One region of the Wenzhouxiangella sp. YN1 genome, then DNA from elsewhere that is predicted to be linked to it. Evidence: predicted binding sites of a transcription regulator. Region 1 holds the regulator's gene; the other holds the start of a gene.
What was found. The regulator FliA, encoded in region 1, starts transcription of late flagellar genes. The targets are predictions, from matches to a motif close to GCTAAAGTTNNNNNNNNNNCNGCCGATA.

Region 1 (8,766 bases):
ACGCCGCAGCATGCAGCAGGAGCTGGCCAGTCAGCGCATGATGGAAGCCGTGCCCGAGGCAGACGTGGTGGTGACCAACCCGACGCACTTTGCCGTGGCCCTGCGCTATGAAACCGAGCGCATGGCGGCCCCGGTGGTGGTCGCCAGCGGGGCCGATCATCTGGCGCTGGCGATTCGGCGCAAGGCCGAGGAAGCCGGCGTGCCGCGCATCGAGGCCCCGCCGCTGGCGCGCGCGCTTTACCGTCATGCCGACGTCGGGCAGCCGATTCCTCCGGCGCTCTACGTAGCGGTTGCCGAAGTGCTCAGCTGGGTCTACCGGGTGCAACGCGAGCCCGGCGGCGAGAGGCTGCCGGCGCCCAATCCCGAGGTGGATGAAACGCTGTCGCAGTAGCGAGGGCTGGCCCGCATTTTGCATCACTGAGGGCATGAACAGAGAAAACGGGGAAAATTCGTGATGAACCGGGCTGCCATCATGCCCGCCCTGCAGCGTGCCGGCGCCCTCGGTCTGGGCGCACCCCTGCTGGTGCTGGTATTGCTGGCGATGGTGGTGCTGCCGCTGCCGGCGCTGATGCTGGATGTGCTGTTCACATTCAATATCACGCTTTCCATTGCCGTCATCCTGGGCGTGCTCTACATCATGCGGCCGCTCGACTTCGGCGTTTTTCCGACGGTGCTGCTGTTCGGTACGCTGCTGCGGCTGGTGCTCAACATTGCGTCGACCCGCGTGGTCCTGCTCGAAGGTCATACCGGAACGGATGCGGCCGGTCAGGTCATTCAGGCTTTTGGCGAGTTTGTCATCGGCGGCAACTATGCGGTCGGGCTGGTGGTTTTCACCATTCTGGTGGTGATCAACTTCGTGGTGGTCACCAAGGGTGCCACGCGCGTTTCGGAAGTCAGTGCCCGCTTCACGCTCGACGCCATGCCGGGCAAGCAGATGGCCATCGATGCCGACCTCAATGCCGGCATCATTTCGCAGGAAGAGGCGCGCGAGCGGCGCGAGGAGATCCGTCAGGAAACCGACTTCTACGGCGCCATGGATGGCTCGAGCAAGTTCGTGCGTGGTGACGCCATCGCCGGCATCCTGATCCTGTTCATCAATATCATCGGCGGCCTGCTGATCGGCATCGCCCAGCACGGCATGTCGCTTCGCAACGCAGTCGAGGTCTACACCCTGCTGACCATCGGCGACGGTCTGGTGGCGCAGATTCCGTCGCTTTTGCTGTCGACCGCGGTGGCGGTCATCGTCACCCGGATGTCGCGCTCGCAGGATATGAACAAGGCGGTGCTCGATCAGGTGTTCGGGCAGCCCCGCGTTCTCGCCCTGACCGCTGGTGTACTAGCAGCCATGGGGCTGGTGCCGGGTATGCCCAACCTGGCGTTCCTGAGCCTGGCAGGCATTGCCGGCGGCGCCGCCTGGCTGCGGCACCGCAAGCGCGTTGAGACCGCGGCGGCCAGCCAGCGATCGGCGCAGCGCGAGGCCGAGACGCAGCCCGAGCAGCCGCGTGAGCTGCAGTGGGAAGACGTCGCCCAGGTCGATCCGATTGGCCTGGAGGTAGGGTATCGCCTGGTGCCGCTGGTCGACGCCCGCCAGGGCGGCGAGCTGATGAATCGCATCAAGGGGGTGCGCAAGAAGCTGTCGCAGTCCATGGGCTTTCTGGTGCCGCCGGTACATATTCGCGACAACCTGGAGTTGGCGCCCACCCGCTATCGGCTGACGCTGTTCGGCGTGGTGGCCGCCGAGGGCGAGGTCCATCCCGACCGCGAACTGGCCATCGACCCCGGCGGCGTCAGCTCGCGGCTGCAGGGTACCGAAACCCGGGATCCGGCCTTCGGCATGCCGGCGGTCTGGGTGGAGCCCAGTGTTCGCGAGCACGCACAGACACTGGGCTACACCGTGGCCGATGCGGCCACGGTGATCGCCACGCATCTGAGCCATGTGCTCAAGCAGCGCGCACACGAATTGCTGGGTCATCAGGAAGTGCAGCAGCTGCTGGACGTGCTCGCCAGGAGTGCGCCCAAGCTGGTCGAGGATCTGACGCCCAAGACGCTGCCGCTGGCCGTGGTGGTGCGCGTGATGCAGCGCCTGCTGGCCGAGAAGGTGCCGGTGCGCAACGTGCGTGCCATCTGCGAAACCCTGGTCGAGCACGGCGCGCGTACGCAGGATCCTGATGAGCTGTTGGCCGAGGTGCGGCAGACGTTGGGGCGACAGATCGTTCAGGAGATCAACGGGCTGGGCGAGCAGATGTCGGTCATGACGCTGGCGCCGGAGCTGGAACAGCTTTTGCAGGATGTGGTGCAGCAGGGTGATTCCGGGGTCGTGGAGCCCGGACTGGCGGAAAAGCTGCAGGAAGCGCTGCAGTCGAGCACCCGACAGCAGGAGGCCAGGGGAGAACCCGCCATCCTGCTGGTACCGCCAAGAATTCGCAACATGCTGTCACGTTTCGCCCGACAGGCCGTACCGGGCCTGCACGTGCTCTCGCACGGCGAGATTCCAGAAGACAAGCAGCTGCGGCTGATCGGTCAGGTTTCGCGTTGATGCCAGGCCGGGGCCGTCTGAACAAGTGCAGCAGGAGAGACAGGACGCCATGAAGATCAAGCGCTACGTTGCCGACGATATGCGACAGGCACTCAAGCTGGTGCGCGACGAGCAGGGACCCGATGCGGTCATTCTCTCGACCCGGCATCTTGATGAAGGCCTGGAGCTGATTGCCGCGGTGGACTACGACGAGACTCTGGTCGAGTACGCCATGGGCCGCGGCGCCGGCCGCGGAAACGAAAAGCGCCGCCAGACGCGGGACACCTGGCAGTACGAGCCGCCGGGTCAGGATGCGCCTGAGCCCGACCCGTCGGCGCCGGATCAGGTCAGCCTCAGCTCCGAGCTGGCAGTCGAGGACGCGCCGCAGGATGTCGTCGAACTGTCTGGCCAGGCGCAATCGCGGGCCGCTGCCGGCGACGGCGCCGCGGCTCCCGGCGCGGCGCCGCGGCAGCAGAATGCGGCTGCTGACGCGGTACCGGCTGCCGCCGTGTCGGAATCTTCACTGGTGGGCATGCGGCGTGAGATCAACGTGCTCAAGCGCATGCTCGAGACTCAGATTTCCAGCCTTGCCTGGAACGACATGTCGCGTAGGAACCCGCTGCGCGCCGCGGTGCTGCGCGATCTGATCCGCATGGGCCTGGCGCCGGATCTGGCCCAGGACCTGGCCAGCAAGGCGCCGGTCAGGGAAGGTGACAGCGCGGCCACCTGGCGCGGCGCCCTGGGCCTGCTGGCGCGGCGCATGAAATTCTTTGAAACCGACCCGCTGGCCGCCGGCGGGGTAGTGGCTCTGGTCGGACCCACGGGGGTGGGCAAGACCACCACCATTGCCAAGCTGGCCGCCCGCTACGCGCTCAAGAACGGGCTCGAAAAGATGGCACTGATCAGCGCCGATGACTATCGCATCGGCGCCCAGGAACAGCTGTTCATTTACGGCCGGCAGCTCAACGTGCCGGTCTATGTTGCCCGCAACGCCGACGAGCTGCGGCAGCGCGTCGAGCGGCTCTCGCATGCCGATCTGATCATGGTGGATACCGCCGGGGTCAGTCAGCGTGATACCCGCCTGGTGCGGGCGCTGGAGTCGCTGCAAATGGAAGGCCGGCCGGTTTCCTCCTACCTGGTGCTGGCCGCCAATGCGCAGATGGAATCGATTGACGAAGCGGTGGCCGCGTTTTCGCGCATGCCGCTGGCCGGCGGCATCGTCACCAAGATCGACGAGGCGGCCAGCCTGGGCGGCATGCTGTCGGTACTGGCGCGCTACAGGCTGCCGGTGGCCTGGTCGGCCGACGGCCAGGAAGTGCCCGAGAATCTGCGGCGGGCGAGTGCCCGCCATCTGATCAGCCAGGCTGTCAGCCTGATGAAAAAATCGCGTGCCGGCCGTGAAGATCACGCCCTGGCGCGCCACATTGCCGAAGCGAGGTATGCCAATGCTTGAAGGGGGAAGAAATCAGGCGGCCGGGCTGGAAGGGGTGAGCGCGAAAGGCTCGCGTCAGCCGGTTCAGGTCATCGCCGTGGCGTCCGGCAAGGGTGGAGTGGGCAAGACCAATGTGTCGGTCAACCTGGCTGCCGCCCAGGCGCGGCGTGGCCGCAAGGTGTGGCTTCTGGACGCCGATCTGGGGCTGGCCAATATCGATGTCCTGCTGGGCCTGAGTCCGCGGCGCAACCTTTCGCATGTGCTTGCGGGGGAATGCGATCTCGAAGACATCATCGTCGACGGGCCAGCCGGCATCCGCATCATTCCCGCCGCCTCGGGGGTGCAGGACATGACAACGCTGCCGCCGGAGGCCTGCGGCGGTCTGATCAGCGCCTTCTCCGAGGTCACCGGCAGCGCCGACCTGCTGATTGTCGATACCGCCGCCGGCATCAGCTCGGCGGTCACGCTGTTCGCCCGCGCCGCGCATCAGGCATTGATCGTGGTCTGTGACGAACCGGCTTCCCTGACCGACGCCTACGCGTTGATCAAGGTGCTCTCCCGCGATTACGGCATCGAGCGCGCCCAGGTGCTGTCCAACATGGTCCGCAGCGCCGCTGAAGGACGCGCGCTCTACCGCAAGCTGGCGCGCGTGGCCGATCGTTACCTCGACATCACGCTGCACTACGCCGGGCACGTCCCGCACGATGACTTCCTGCGTCGGGCACTGCAGCAACAGCAGCCCGTAGTCACGGCTTTTCCGGGCTGCCGCGCCACCGAGGCATTCAAGAATCTGGCCGAACAGGCCGATACATGGGGTGTGCCATCGGGTGCCGGCGGCCATCTCGAGTTCTTTCTTGAGCGCGTGGTGGGTGCCGAGCCCGGGCAGGCGGAGGTCGCGCGATGAACGCCACGGCCGAGTATGAAGCAGTGCGCAGCCTCTCCAGCGAGGACCTGGTGGAGCAGTATGCCGATCTGGTCCGGCGGATTGCCTATCACCTGGCCGGCCGTCTGCCGGCCAGCGTCGAGGTGGCCGATCTCATTCAGGCCGGGATGCTCGGCCTGATCGAGGCCGCCGGCCGTTACACCGGCAGCCGGGGCGCGCGTTTCGAGACCTATGCCGGCATCCGGATTCGCGGCGCCATGCTCGATGAGCTGCGCAAGACCGACTGGACGCCGCGCTCGGTACACCGCCGGGTGCGCGAGATGGTCGAGGCCATCCGGCAGCTGGAAATTCGCCTGGGTCGGCGCCCGCGCGATGTCGATATTGCCGCGCAGATGGGCGTCAGCCTGGACGAGTACCACGACATTGCCCGTGAGGCGGTTTTCTGCCGGATGCTGAGCACCGAGGACCTCTCGCCGGTCGACAGTGATTCGGGGGTGGTGGCCGACAAGACGCAATCACCCGAGCGTGAGCTGCAGGAGGACGCCGCGCAGGCGGCCCTGACCGAGGCGATCGCAGCGCTGCCGGCAAGGGAACAACTGGTCATGAACATGTATTACGACGACGAGCTCAACCTCAAGGAAATCGGCGCAGTGCTGGAGGTGAGCGAGTCGCGCGTCTGTCAGCTGCATGGCCAGGCGCTGGCCAGGCTCAGGGCGCGCTTGTCGGACTGACGGATAAACGACACAGCAACGGAGACGCTACGTTGGACAAGAACATGCAAATTCTGGTCGTGGACGATTTTTCCACGATGCGGAGAATCGTCAAGAATCAGTTGCGCGAGCTCGGTTTCGGCAACGTCACCGAAGCCGATGACGGGCGCACGGCCCTGCAGGTGCTCAAATCCAGGCGCATTGATTTTGTGGTTACCGACTGGAACATGCCGGATGTGAGCGGGCTGGAGCTGCTCAAGGCCATTCGCGCCGACGACGCGCTCAAAGCGCTGCCGGTGTTGATGGTCACGGCTGAAGCCAACCGCAGCCAGATCATCGAGGCCGCCGAGGCCGGCGTGAACGGCTATGTGGTCAAGCCGTTTGCCGCCGAAACCCTCAAGGACAAGATTCAGCGCGTGTTCGAGCGCCTGGGGGCGTCGACATGAACAGCGGCAGCGACGATCGCAGACCGGCGGATTATCTGCCCACCATCGAGGCGCTGGCCGCGGCCGCGCGCGGTAACGACGAGGCCATTTTCTACGCCAGCCTGGACGAGCTGACCGCCATGCGCGAGACCAGCCTGTTCCAGGATATCGGGCGGCTGACGCGCCAGTTGCACGAAGCCCTCAACAGCTTTCAAGTCGACGCGCGCGTGGAGACGCTGGCCAGCGAGGAAATACCCGACGCTCAAAGCCGGCTCGATGAAGTGATTCACATGACCGAAGCGTCGGCTCACAAGACCATGGACCTGATCGAGGAGACCATGCCGCTGGCCGAACGTCTGACCGAGGACAGCACGCGCCTGGTGGGCGACTGGCAGCGCTTTCGCGCCCGCGAGATGGCCGCCGACGAATTTCGCAGCCTGGTACGCGAGACCGAGGAGTTTCTCGACAGCTCCGACCACACCTCCGGTGAGATTCGCAAGCGGCTTTCACAGATGCTGATGGCCCAGGATTTTCAGGACCTGTCGGGGCAGGCCATTCGCAAGGTCATCGAGCTGGTCAAGGAAGTCGAGAGCACGCTCGTCAACATGATTCGTCTGTCGGGCAGGCAGTCCGGCGAAACGGGGGCGACGGCAGACCAGTCCGGCAGAAAGCACGAGGAAGAAGACCGGGTGACCAGCCAGGACGAAGTGGATGACGTTCTCTCGAGCCTGGGCTTCTAGCAGGTGAGATCATGAGCTTTCAGATCGACGACAGTATTCGCGACGACTATCTCAACGAGGCCGGGGAACTGGTCGAGCAGTTGGGTGAGCAGCTCGTCGAACTGGAGCGGCGGCCGCGCGACAAGGCGCTGCTCGATACCGTTTTTCGCGCCTTTCATACCGTCAAGGGGGGTGCCGGCTTTCTCGATATCGAACCACTGGTGACCCTGTGTCATTGTGCCGAGGAAGTGTTCGATGCGCTCAGACGTCAGGAGCTGGAAATGCGCACCGAGATCATGGATTCGGTGCTGCACTCGCTCGATGAGGTGGTGGCCATGCTGGCGGCCATGCGCGACGGTCAGGAACCGGCCCCGGCGCCGCCCGCACTGCTTGATCAGCTGCGCGGGTTCGTGCACGAAAAAGCAGCCACTGCAACAACAGCGCCCCGCGCGCAGGATGATCGCAGCGGCGACATCACCGACGATGAGTTCGAGGCCATGCTGGCCCAGGCAGGCGCGGCCGCCGAACCGCCTCCGGCGGCGCAGGGCGAGACGGCTGCGGGCTTGCCGGAATCGGCACAGTCGAGCGCGGACGCGTCGCCGAGCGACGATATCACCGACGAGGAATTCGAAGCCCTGCTCGACGAGCTGCACGGTGAAGCCGCCCCCGGCGGCGATGATGCAGCCGATACCGGCGAGGTGGAGCTCGGCAGCGCGCCCGAGGATGCTGACGGGTCTGATGAAATCACCGAAGAGGAGTTCGAGGCGATTCTCGATCAGGTGGCCCGCGAGTCTGGCGGCACCGACTCGGCGGCGAGTATGCCGCAGGCGCAGGGCGCCGAATCGCCCGAGCCTGCGAGCGCTGCGGAAGACTCGGCAAGCCCACCGGCAGCGGCCCCAACGGCGCAGCGATCGGCGCCGCCGGCCGAGGCTGCGCCTGCCCGGTCGGCCGCGCCTGCGCCGGTGGAGTCGACCGTTCGGGTGGATGTCGCCCGGCTGGATCGCGTCATGAACCTGGTCGGTGAGCTGGTGCTGGTGCGCAACCGGCTCAGCAATCTGGGCGAGCAGCTCAAGCATGAAGAACTGCAGAGCACGGTGGCCAACCTCGATCTGGTGACCTCCGATCTGCAGATGGGGGTGATGCAAACGCGCATGCAGCCGATTCGCAAGGTGTTTTCGCGCTTTCCGCGCCTGGCGCGGGATATGGCCCGGTCGCTCGACAAGGAAATCGAGCTGACCCTGCACGGCGAGGATACCGATCTGGACAAGAATCTGGTGGAAGCGCTCGCCGATCCGCTGGTCCATCTGGTGCGCAACGCCATGGATCACGGCATCGAAACGCCGGAGGTTCGCGCGGCTGCCGGCAAGCCGCGCACCGGTCGGGTCGAGCTCAGTGCCGAACAGGAGGGCGATCACATTGTCATTCGCATCAGTGACGATGGCGCGGGCATCGACGCCGAGGGGCTGCGCGACAAGGCCGTCAGCCGTGGCTTGATCACCGCCGAGGCGGCCGCAAGGCTGAACCGTCGCGAGTGTCTCGATCTGATGATGTTGCCGGGGCTGTCCAGCCGCGAGGAAGTCTCCAATATTTCCGGCCGTGGCGTCGGCATGGACGTGGTCAAGACCCGCATCAGTGAACTCAACGGCAACGTCGAGATCGAGTCCGAGCGTGGAAAGGGTTCCACCTTCAAGGTTCAGGTGCCGCTGACTCTGGCCATTCTGCCGGCGCTGATGGTGCGGCTGCGCCAGCGTCGCTTCGCTTTTCCCCTGTCGCATGTGGTCGAGGTGTTCTTTCTCGATCCCGGGGCGGTGCGTCAGGTCGAAGGGCGCGATGTCATCATGGTGCGCGGCAAGCCGCTGCCGCTGGTTTTTCTTGGTGATTTCATGGAGCTGGCCGACGGCCCGGCGAGCGAGCGCGGTTACGTGGTGGTGCTGCAGGTCGGCAGCGACAAGATCGGCTATGTCACCGACGAGGTGCTGGGCCAGGAAGAGGTTGTCATCAAGCCGCTTGGCGCGCTGCTGCACGGGCTGCCGGGCTTTGCCGGTGCCACCATTACCGGCGATGGCCATATTGCCCTGATCA
Region 2 (8,766 bases), on a different contig from region 1:
GCAGCCCCTGCACCTCGCCTCCGGCCGGACGCCCGGGGCGATCCGACTGATTCCAGGCATAGATATCAAGGTGCAGCCAATCGACATCAGCGGCCACGAAATGATCCAGGAACAGCGCTGCGGTCACGCTGCCGGCAAAACTCGAGGTGCCGGTATTGGAAAGATCGGCGATGGCTGGTTCGATCTGCTGGCGATAGGGCGCGAACAGCGGCATGGGCCACACCGGGTCCTCCAGCGAAAAGCTCAGATCCTGAATCTCCCGGACCGTCGCGGTGTCGCGGCCGTAGATGGGCGGCAGATCTTCGCCCAGGGCAACGCGTGCGGCCCCGGTCAGGGTGGCAAAATCAATCACGCGCTCAGCCCCCTCTTCGCAGGCCAGGGTGAGCGCATCCGATAACACCACACGACCCTCTGCATCGGTGTTGCCAATGGCCACGCTGGTGCCCTTGCGGGTGGAGATGATATCCGAGGGCCGATAGGCATTGCCCGCAATCGCGTTCTCCACCGCCGGAATGTAGACCCGCAGATTGACGTCCAGGCCCATGGCCATGATCACCCGCGCGAGGCCGAGCACGTGCGCGGCACCGCCCATGTCCTTCTTCATCAGCACCATGCCGGCGCCGGGCTTGACGTTGAGCCCGCCGGAATCGAAGATCACGCCCTTGCCCACCAGGGCCAGTGGCGGGGCATCGTCGCGCCCCCACTGCATGCGGACAAGGCGCGGATGGCGGCTGGCGGCCTGCCCGACCACGTGTATGGCCGGGAACTCGCGCTCGAGCCGCGCGCCCTCGATGACCTCACAGCGGGCGCCGTACTCGCCGGCCAGCTGGTCGGCCACATCGGCCAGCTCGCCCGGCCCCAGATCATTGGCCGGAGTATTGACCAGATCGCGTATCTGAAAAGAGGCGTCGAGCAGAACCCGCAGGCGCTTCTCGGCCCCGGCTTCTACCGCCAGACGTGCCGCCGGCCGATCCATTTTCTTGTAGCGATCGAAACGGTAGCAGCCCAGGCCCCAGCCAACGGCAGCGCGCTCGACCTCTTCGCTCGACCAGTCGCTTGCCAACCGATAGTCACCCGCGGGCAGCTCGCCGGGCAGGTGGGCAAGCGCCCAGAGCCGATCATCGCTTTCACGCCCGGCAAGAATGCAGGCCAGAGCGCCCTGATCGTCGGGTACCGCCAGAAACGTGCCCGGCCGGGCGCTGAAGCCGCTGGCCTCGACCCAGCTGCGGCCCGTGGCGTCGGCCTGCTCTTTCCAGGAGGCCAGCGTTTCGGCATCCAGGGAGTGAATGGGAATGGCGCGCTCGGGGGATACGCAGAACATGCTGACTCCGCTTGGTTGAATAAAGTCCTCAAGGATAGCAACTGCCGCGCCTCAGCGCGCGCGCAGCGAGCGCCGGCGTCGCAGCAGCAGGCCGGGCGACTTGATCAACTCATAGGTCAGCAGCGCCAGCACAACGCCAACGGCGGTCCAGATCAGGGAGGGTGCATCGATGGGCAGCGCAGGCGTGAATGCCTCCCAGGCGCGCCGAGCGATCGCGGAATCGCCGTGTTGCAGCATCATGATCGGCTGCAGCAGGGGCGAGGCATCGGCAATCGCGGCATGGGTCGCCTCCAGCTCGGCCACGCGGTCGGCAAAACCGCGCACGGCCTGCGCCCGCTCCGGCGCCGTCAGCTCCGGCACCAATACGCCGCGCTCGACCAGCTCGAGCGTTCGCCGGGCTTCGTCCAGATGCCCTCCCAGACGCTGCAGATAGGCGTGGGTAAACGCCGGCGCCTGGGACAGCCCCATGCCGCCGCCGGCCCCGCTCACGGCGCTGCCCAGATTGTCGAACTTGCGGCCAATCCATCCCATCTGCGCCAGTTTCTGGCGCCCCGGCGGGCAAGTCAAGGCCGCATCAACGCCTGCCGCTTTGTGCCGTCAAGTGACCGCTGCCGTCACCGGCCCGCGGGCAAAAGCCGCCCGGCAATGCGTGGCCGAGGCGGAATCGGGCGCCCGTGTCGCTGATGCAGTCCAAACAGAACACCAACATGGCACGAGAGCTGCAAGGAGTACGGCATGGACACGCACACGCAATCTTCTTCGCGGCAGCCGCGAATCCTGTTTGTCGACGACAGCCGCCTGATGCGGGCCTGCGCCAATCAGATACTGGGCAAGCAGTTTGATCTGGTGCTGGCAGAGTCGGCGGAACAGGCCTGGGATCTTCTGCAGACCGACCCGCGCATCGAAGTCGTTTTCAGCGACCTGGTGATGGCCGGCAGGAGCGGCTTCGACCTGCTCCAGCAGATCAGGCAGGCCGAGCAGGCCCGCCTCAAGGAACTGCCCCTGGTGCTGATCACCGGCCAGGAAGACGGCGAGGCCAAACGCAAGCACGCGCTGATGCTCGGCGCCACCGACTTCATCTCGAAACCGTTCCAGGCCAGCGAACTGACTGCCCGCGCCAAAGCCTATGCGCGCAGCGGGCGATCCGCCAGGCGCCTGCGCCTGCTCGAGCAGGCGCACCATATCGACCCTGAAACCGGGCTTGGCAATCGGCGTTACTGCGAAGAGCGGCTGATCCAGGCGATGAGCTTCGCCAGGCGCCATCAACAGCCGCTGGTGCTGATGCATCTGCGCCTGTCAGGGCTCGGAGAACTGCTCGATGAGCTTGGCGAGCGGCACGCCGCGCGCGCGCTCGAGCGCATCGGCGACACCCTTCGGCAACGCATTCGCCGCGAAGACACGGTCTTCCGGACCGAACCGGAAACCTTCAGCTTCCTGCTCACCGCTACCGATGCCGAGGGCGCCCGGCAGCTGCAGCAACGCTTCCTGCCCGATCTCGACGCGCTGGGCCTGAGGCCGGCTGGCGAAGCGCTGGGGGTGGAGGCCGGCTTCATCATCCAGACGCCGCCGCCGATGAACGGACGCGACGGTGCCCAGATTCTCGAAGACGGGCTGGCCGGCAAGAGCCATCCGCCGGAGCCGGCGCAGGACGATGACGAGGCGGCGCCCGACATCGAACAGGCGCTGGCCATGGTCAAGCAGGGCCAGGCAGAGCGCCTGCAGCCGCATCTGCATTCGCTCCGGCGGCGTCTGCAACCGCTGCTCGAGCTGATCGAGGCCGAAACTGCCGGCAATCGCCACGGCCGCGGCGGCAACGGCAGCCGCACCGCTCACTGAATCAGCGCTCGGCGCCCGAAGCTGTCGCTGTGCCCAGCCGCCCCTGCAGCCAGTCGGACAGCTCTGCAAACGCCCGGCGCAGGCTCGATTCCAGGGCCGGCAGGGCCTGATCGATGGCATTTCCCTCGGCTGACTCGTGGCGAACCACCCGGTGGGTTGCCACCAGCCCGCCGCCGGCGTCGAACAAGCGCGCCGCGATATCGAACTCGGCGCGCAGCCCGGTTTCGGTTTCTGCAAACTCGAAGCCGTGCATGACCAGATCAAGGCGGTAGTCCGCGGGCAGGCTGCCATATCCGCCCACCGTGGCGACGCGGCCATCGAGATATTCAATCAGCATTGTCTGCACCAGATCCGGTGCCCGGTCGATCCAAGCCACGCCTGCCCAGGGCAGCAGCGTGCGCTCGCGGCGCAGCAGGATACGGCTGGAATCACGGGTACGGTCGGTACGCGGACGCGAAATGGCCAGCGTGCCGTTGTCACCCGGTTGTTCAGCCGCGGGTTCTGCGTCCAGCTGGGGGGCGATCAGCCGATAGCGGACCTCGCCGCCACCCAGCATGCACGAGCTGGCCAGCAGCGCGACAGTCAGGCACATCAGCGCCCGGTAGACAGAATGTTTCATCAGGGTTCGTACTCCTCTGGCCGCTCATCACCCAACAGGAAGCCGGCGGGGTTGCGCTCGAAACGCTCGGTCACGGCAGACAGCTCGTCGATCAGCTGGCGCATTTCCTGCACCGCGGGCCCAAGCGGGGTGATGACCTGGTCGCCCAGGCCGGAAAAAGCCGCCTCGTTGTCGGCCACGAGACCATCAATGCGTTCGCCGGTCCGGGCCAGGCGGCTCATCGCTTCGCGCAGCGACTCGGCCGCCTTGGGGAAAGACTCCAGCAGCACCGGCTCGATGCGGGCAAACGAGGCGGATATGTCCTCCACCAGGCCGCGAACCTCGCGAATGAGCGGCGCCAGCTCCTCGCTGGTCCGATCGAGGTTGCGCACAATCTGACCAAAGCGGCCGCTCTCCACGTTGAGCGCCGCGGTAAAGTCCTCGATGTTGGCCAGCGCGGCGCTGACGCGTTCGCTGTTTTCCTCGCTGAGCACCTCGAGCAGGCGCAGCATCACCTCGCTGGCGGTACTGGCAATGTCCTCGGAGGCCTCCATCAGGCGCTGCAGGCCCGACTCCTCGGCGATGATCACCGGGCGCTTGCGCTCGGGATCGGCCTTCAGCGGCGGGCTGTCGGCGCTGCCGCCGCGCAGCTGGATGGTCGACACCCCCGTCAGCCCGGAGGCCGAAAGACGCGCCGTCGTATCCTGACGCAGCGGCGCCTGTTCTTCCAGGCGAATGACGGCAATCACCCGCCCGGGATCATCCGGCGACAGGCGCAGGTCGCGCACGCTGCCCATGGTGATGCCGTTGTACTGCACGCTCGATCCGGACGCCAGGCCGGTCACCGGCTGCAGGAAGTGCACCTCCAGCTCCTGCCAGGCCTCGTCGGCAGCCCACTTGGCGGACCACAGGCCGACGAGCACCAGCAAGACCATGCCGGCCAGGGTGAAGGCTCCGATCAATACGTGGTTGGCCCGTGGCTCCATATCAGCTTGCCTCTCCTGCCTGCGCCAGCCTGGCCTGACGTGCCCGCGGGCCGTGGAAGTAGTCCTGGACCCAGGGATGGTCAAAGGCCTCGACTTGTTCGAGACCATCGTTGATCAGCACGCGCCGGTCGCCGATGACGGCAATGCGATCGCAGATACTGTAGAGCGTATCAAGATCGTGCGTGATCAGAAACACGGTCAGGCCAAGCGCGTCGGTCAGGGTACGCAACAGCCGGTCGAAATCGGCAGCGCCAATGGGATCGAGCCCGGCGGTGGGTTCATCGAGAAACAACAGCTCGGGATCGAGTGCCAGCGCCCGCGCCAGGCCGGCGCGCTTGCGCATGCCGCCCGACAGCTCCGAAGGATACTTGCCGCAAGCCGTCAGCGGCAGGCCGGTCAGACGAATCCTGAGGCGGGCAAGCTCACAGCGGAGCGCGCCGTCGATCTCCGGATAATGCGTCTGGATCGGCACCTCGACATTCTCGCGCACGGTCAGTGAAGAAAACAGCGCGCCGTCCTGGAACAGCACGCCGGTTCGGCGCCGCAGCGTGCGCAGCGACTCTCCGCTGCCGTTGACCCGCTGCCCGAACACTTCGATGAGGCCGGACTGCGGCTGCAACAGCCCCAGAATCGAGCGCATCAGCACCGACTTGCCGCTGCCGGACCCGCCCACCACGCCGAGGATCTCGCCGCGCTCGACGTCGAGATCCAGCCCGTCGTGCACGGTCTGGGTGCCAAAACGGTTGACCAGCCCACGAACCCGGATCACCGGGCCGTGTTCCGCTGCTGCCGCGCTCACCAGCCCAGCTCCATGAAAAACACCGCCGCGAAGGCGTCGATGATGATGACCAGGGTAATGCTCTGCACCACCGCCGAGGTGGTGCGCTCACCCACCGACTGGGCGGTTCCGGCCACTTTGAGTCCTTCCAGGCAGCCAATCAGCGCAATGGTGGCAGCAAAGATCGGCGCCTTGCACAGGCCCACCAGATAGTGCTGCAGGGTGACGGCCTCGCGCATTCGGGCAAGAAACATCTCCGGCTCGATGCCCAGCCCCAGCACCGAAACCGCCAGGCCGCCGGCAAACCCGGCCAGCGTGGCCAGCAGCCCGAGAATGGGCAGCATGATCACCAGCGCAAGCAGCCGCGGCAGCACCAGCAGAACGATTGGATCCAGGCCAAGCGTGCGCATGGCATCCAGCTCTTCACGCGCCTTCATGGTGCCGATCTGGGCGGTAAAGGCGCTGGCGGTTCGTCCGGCCATCAGAATGGCGGCCAGCAGCACGCCGAATTCGCGCAAGAAAGAAAAGGTGATCAGATCGACAACGAACAGCTCGGCACCGAAATCGCGCAGCACCGTGGCCCCGAGATAAGCCACCACAGCGCCGACCAGAAAGGCCAGCAGGGCCGTCAGCGGCAGCGCGTTCAGGCCGGTCTGCTGCATGTGGTGGACAGTCGCGGTCACGCGCCACTGCGACGGCCGGAACATGGTCGTCGCCAGGCGGCTGAGGGCCAGCCCGAGAAAACCCACCAGGCGACCGAGGTGGTATCCGGCATGCGCCACGGTCTTGCCAATTCCGGCCAGCCACTCCTGCCACAGCGGTGCCGGTGCTGCCTCCTGCTGCCAGTCGCCGGCCAGCGCCGCGGCCACGGTGTCGAACAGCGGCCGATGCGCGGCCGCCAGGCGGATATTTTCAGGCTCGACCGACAGCGATCGGGCGGCGCGAATCAACAGATAGGCGCCGGCAGCATCCAGCCGCGAGATCGCCGAGGCGTCGATTTCATGCGCCGAATCACCGGCACGGGCCACAATCGGCTCCAGCGCGGCCGCCTGATCCAGCCGCCAGTCGCCCACGGCAAGCCGGCGCTCGCTATCGGCGGAGTCGGTCAGAAATTGCGCGGAATCGACCATACGAAGTGGCGAGTAATCAGAAAAGTGACAGCTGTGACTTTAGTGTACCCCGGCAGCATTCGTGGTCATTTCAGCAATTGATACGTTTGGCGCTATCAGCGCTCGAAGCGGTCTTCGAAGACAGGCGGGTTTTCATCCATGATGCCCAGGCAGGATGGCGTATTGGCGGCAACCTTCTGCAGCAGCCGGGACTCGACTCTTGAGTGCAGCTCGAATTTGTTGCTACCGCAGCCTGCGGAACTGACATGACAGTAGCTCATCAGCGTGCCCTGGCTCCCGGCCGGACAGCTGACCGGGCCGGAATAGCAGCCCGACTCCGCGGCATAACACTGATCGATCTCGGGTTGATAGCAGTGCGTGTGCGATGAGCCGAGGTTATGCCCCAGCTCGTGCGCCAGCAGCTAAGCGCTCCTCTGGACATCAACCCAGGAACTGTAGAATAACTGATTGACGCTGTAGCTACCACCATAGGCCCCTGTGCGGCAATAGGTGTCGAGCCAGGCAATGCCGGAAGCCGGGTTGCCCGAAGACGAGTTGCCTGAAATCAGGGCGGCATGGGTGCGGTCGATATGATCCATATTGCTCGCCCAGTAAGCGCCGAATTCATCGAGATGCGCACGACTGGCGCCCGAGTCCTTTTGTGAATACGGATCCGAGCCCACCCGCAATATGGTGGGGCCCTGCAGCATCCGCAGGTTCAACTGAGACTCGAAAACCGTGTTCGTGGCCACCATCAGTTCTTCGAAGTAGGCGGTCGCTGCGGCTTCGTCGTTGCCAAAGCGCTTGTCCAGCCATTCAGCGTCGGTATCCAACGCCAGCACGCCGTAGCGCAAGCCGCCCTGGCGGGCGGCATGCAGCGCATCGCCTGCCGGTACCGGCGGCTGGTCCGATGCATGGTCAGGCTGATCCAGCGCCAGATTGCCGCAACTCTGGGTCAATTCGACGCCCGTGGGCAACAGCGCGTCAACGCCACGGGCTTCGATTTGCCAGCCCCTGTCGCTGCTCAGGTGCAGCGCCTGCATGCCCAGGGCGGTGATCAGCGTGCCGTCCAATCGCAATCCGACCGGGTCGAACAACAGGCCAACGCGGGTGGACTCGCGGCCTGGGCGCCTGCCCATGAAGACCTTCCGGCGCGGATAGTCGAGCACGGCCAGCTCGCCGTCGCGAACGACCTGCACCCGGGCACCCGGCGCTCTGAGCTCGATGCGCTCGAGCACGACCGTACCGTCGATGACGCCACCGAGCAGGGCGGCGTCAACCGCAACGGCCTCGCCAACGGCGACGCGATCGAGCGCCAGCAGCAGGCGCTCCGGTGTTTTGATTGGCGCCGCAAGCGCCGCCGCGCAGGGCAGCAGGCAGGCGAACAGGCACATCAGGATCCGCATGGACATTCTCCCGGGCAGTCAGGTTGCCGGAAGCAGTGTACCCCGCCGCCCCGAAGGATCCGCAATCAACCCAGAGGCACCCGATAAGCCCCGCCCCGGCGGTGAATTTCCAGCGTCAGCTCGTGGCCTTCATCCAGCGGAAAGAGGGTTCGCATTTCGGCAAGGCTGCGCACCCGCTGCCGATTGACGCCAACGATCAGGTCCCCTGAGCGCAGCCCCGCGTTCCAGGCCGATGAGTTGCGGCGAACCTGCTCGATCAGCACACCGGCGGCGCGGGCGCGCTCGGGAATCCGGACCAGAGCGGCGCCCTCCAGGCGTTCGTCGAGACGCCGGCCGGAGATGCGCTCATCGAGATTTTCCTCGATGCGCACGCGGGCCGCCTCACGCCGGCCTTCGCGCAGGTACTCCACCCTCACGCGACGGCCAACGGCCAGCAGACCCTCGATATTGCGCAGTCCCTGGGCGTTCTTGACCGGCCGGTCATCGACCGAAACGATCACGTCACCGGCGTTGAGCCCGGCCTCCAGCAGCGCCGACTTCTCGTCCATGCGGGTTATGACCACTCCCTGCGTGGTCTCCAGGCCGAGCGCCTCGCGCAGCTCTTCATCGAGATCCTGCACCTCCACGCCAAAGGAACCACGTCGCACTTCACCATGCTCGATCAGCTGCGCCATGACGTGCTCGGCGGTGCTGACGGGAATCGCGAAGCCGATGCCGACATTGCCGCCCGAA

Region 2: ACEWQZ_RS01945 (GGDEF domain-containing response regulator) is a predicted target of FliA. The motif match lies at 1,855-1,882, and genes of this name have one in related genera.

What each region holds. Positions count from the first base shown of each region.
Region 1 is NZ_JBJNIO010000155.1:148,832-157,597, reverse strand. Features, by position in the region: gene flhB (flagellar biosynthesis protein FlhB) at 1-391, shown strand, start outside; gene flhA (flagellar biosynthesis protein FlhA) at 455-2,536, shown strand; gene flhF (flagellar biosynthesis protein FlhF) at 2,586-3,968, shown strand; gene ACEWQZ_RS11995 (MinD/ParA family protein) at 3,961-4,851, shown strand; gene ACEWQZ_RS11990 (RNA polymerase sigma factor FliA) at 4,848-5,561, shown strand; gene ACEWQZ_RS11985 (chemotaxis response regulator CheY) at 5,594-5,986, shown strand; gene ACEWQZ_RS11980 (protein phosphatase CheZ) at 5,983-6,705, shown strand; gene ACEWQZ_RS11975 (chemotaxis protein CheA) at 6,717-8,766, shown strand, end outside.
Region 2 is NZ_JBJNIO010000093.1:41,196-49,961, forward strand. Features, by position in the region: gene ACEWQZ_RS01935 (leucyl aminopeptidase family protein) at 1-1,321, opposite strand, end outside; gene ACEWQZ_RS01940 (DUF2937 family protein) at 1,373-1,852, opposite strand; gene ACEWQZ_RS01945 (GGDEF domain-containing response regulator) at 2,057-3,157, shown strand; gene ACEWQZ_RS01950 (ABC-type transport auxiliary lipoprotein family protein) at 3,159-3,776, opposite strand; gene ACEWQZ_RS01955 (MlaD family protein) at 3,776-4,741, opposite strand; gene ACEWQZ_RS01960 (ABC transporter ATP-binding protein) at 4,743-5,540, opposite strand; gene ACEWQZ_RS01965 (MlaE family ABC transporter permease) at 5,537-6,649, opposite strand; gene ACEWQZ_RS01970 (M12 family metallo-peptidase) at 6,745-7,050, opposite strand; gene ACEWQZ_RS01975 (hypothetical protein) at 7,051-8,034, opposite strand; gene ACEWQZ_RS01980 (Do family serine endopeptidase) at 8,100-8,766, opposite strand, start outside.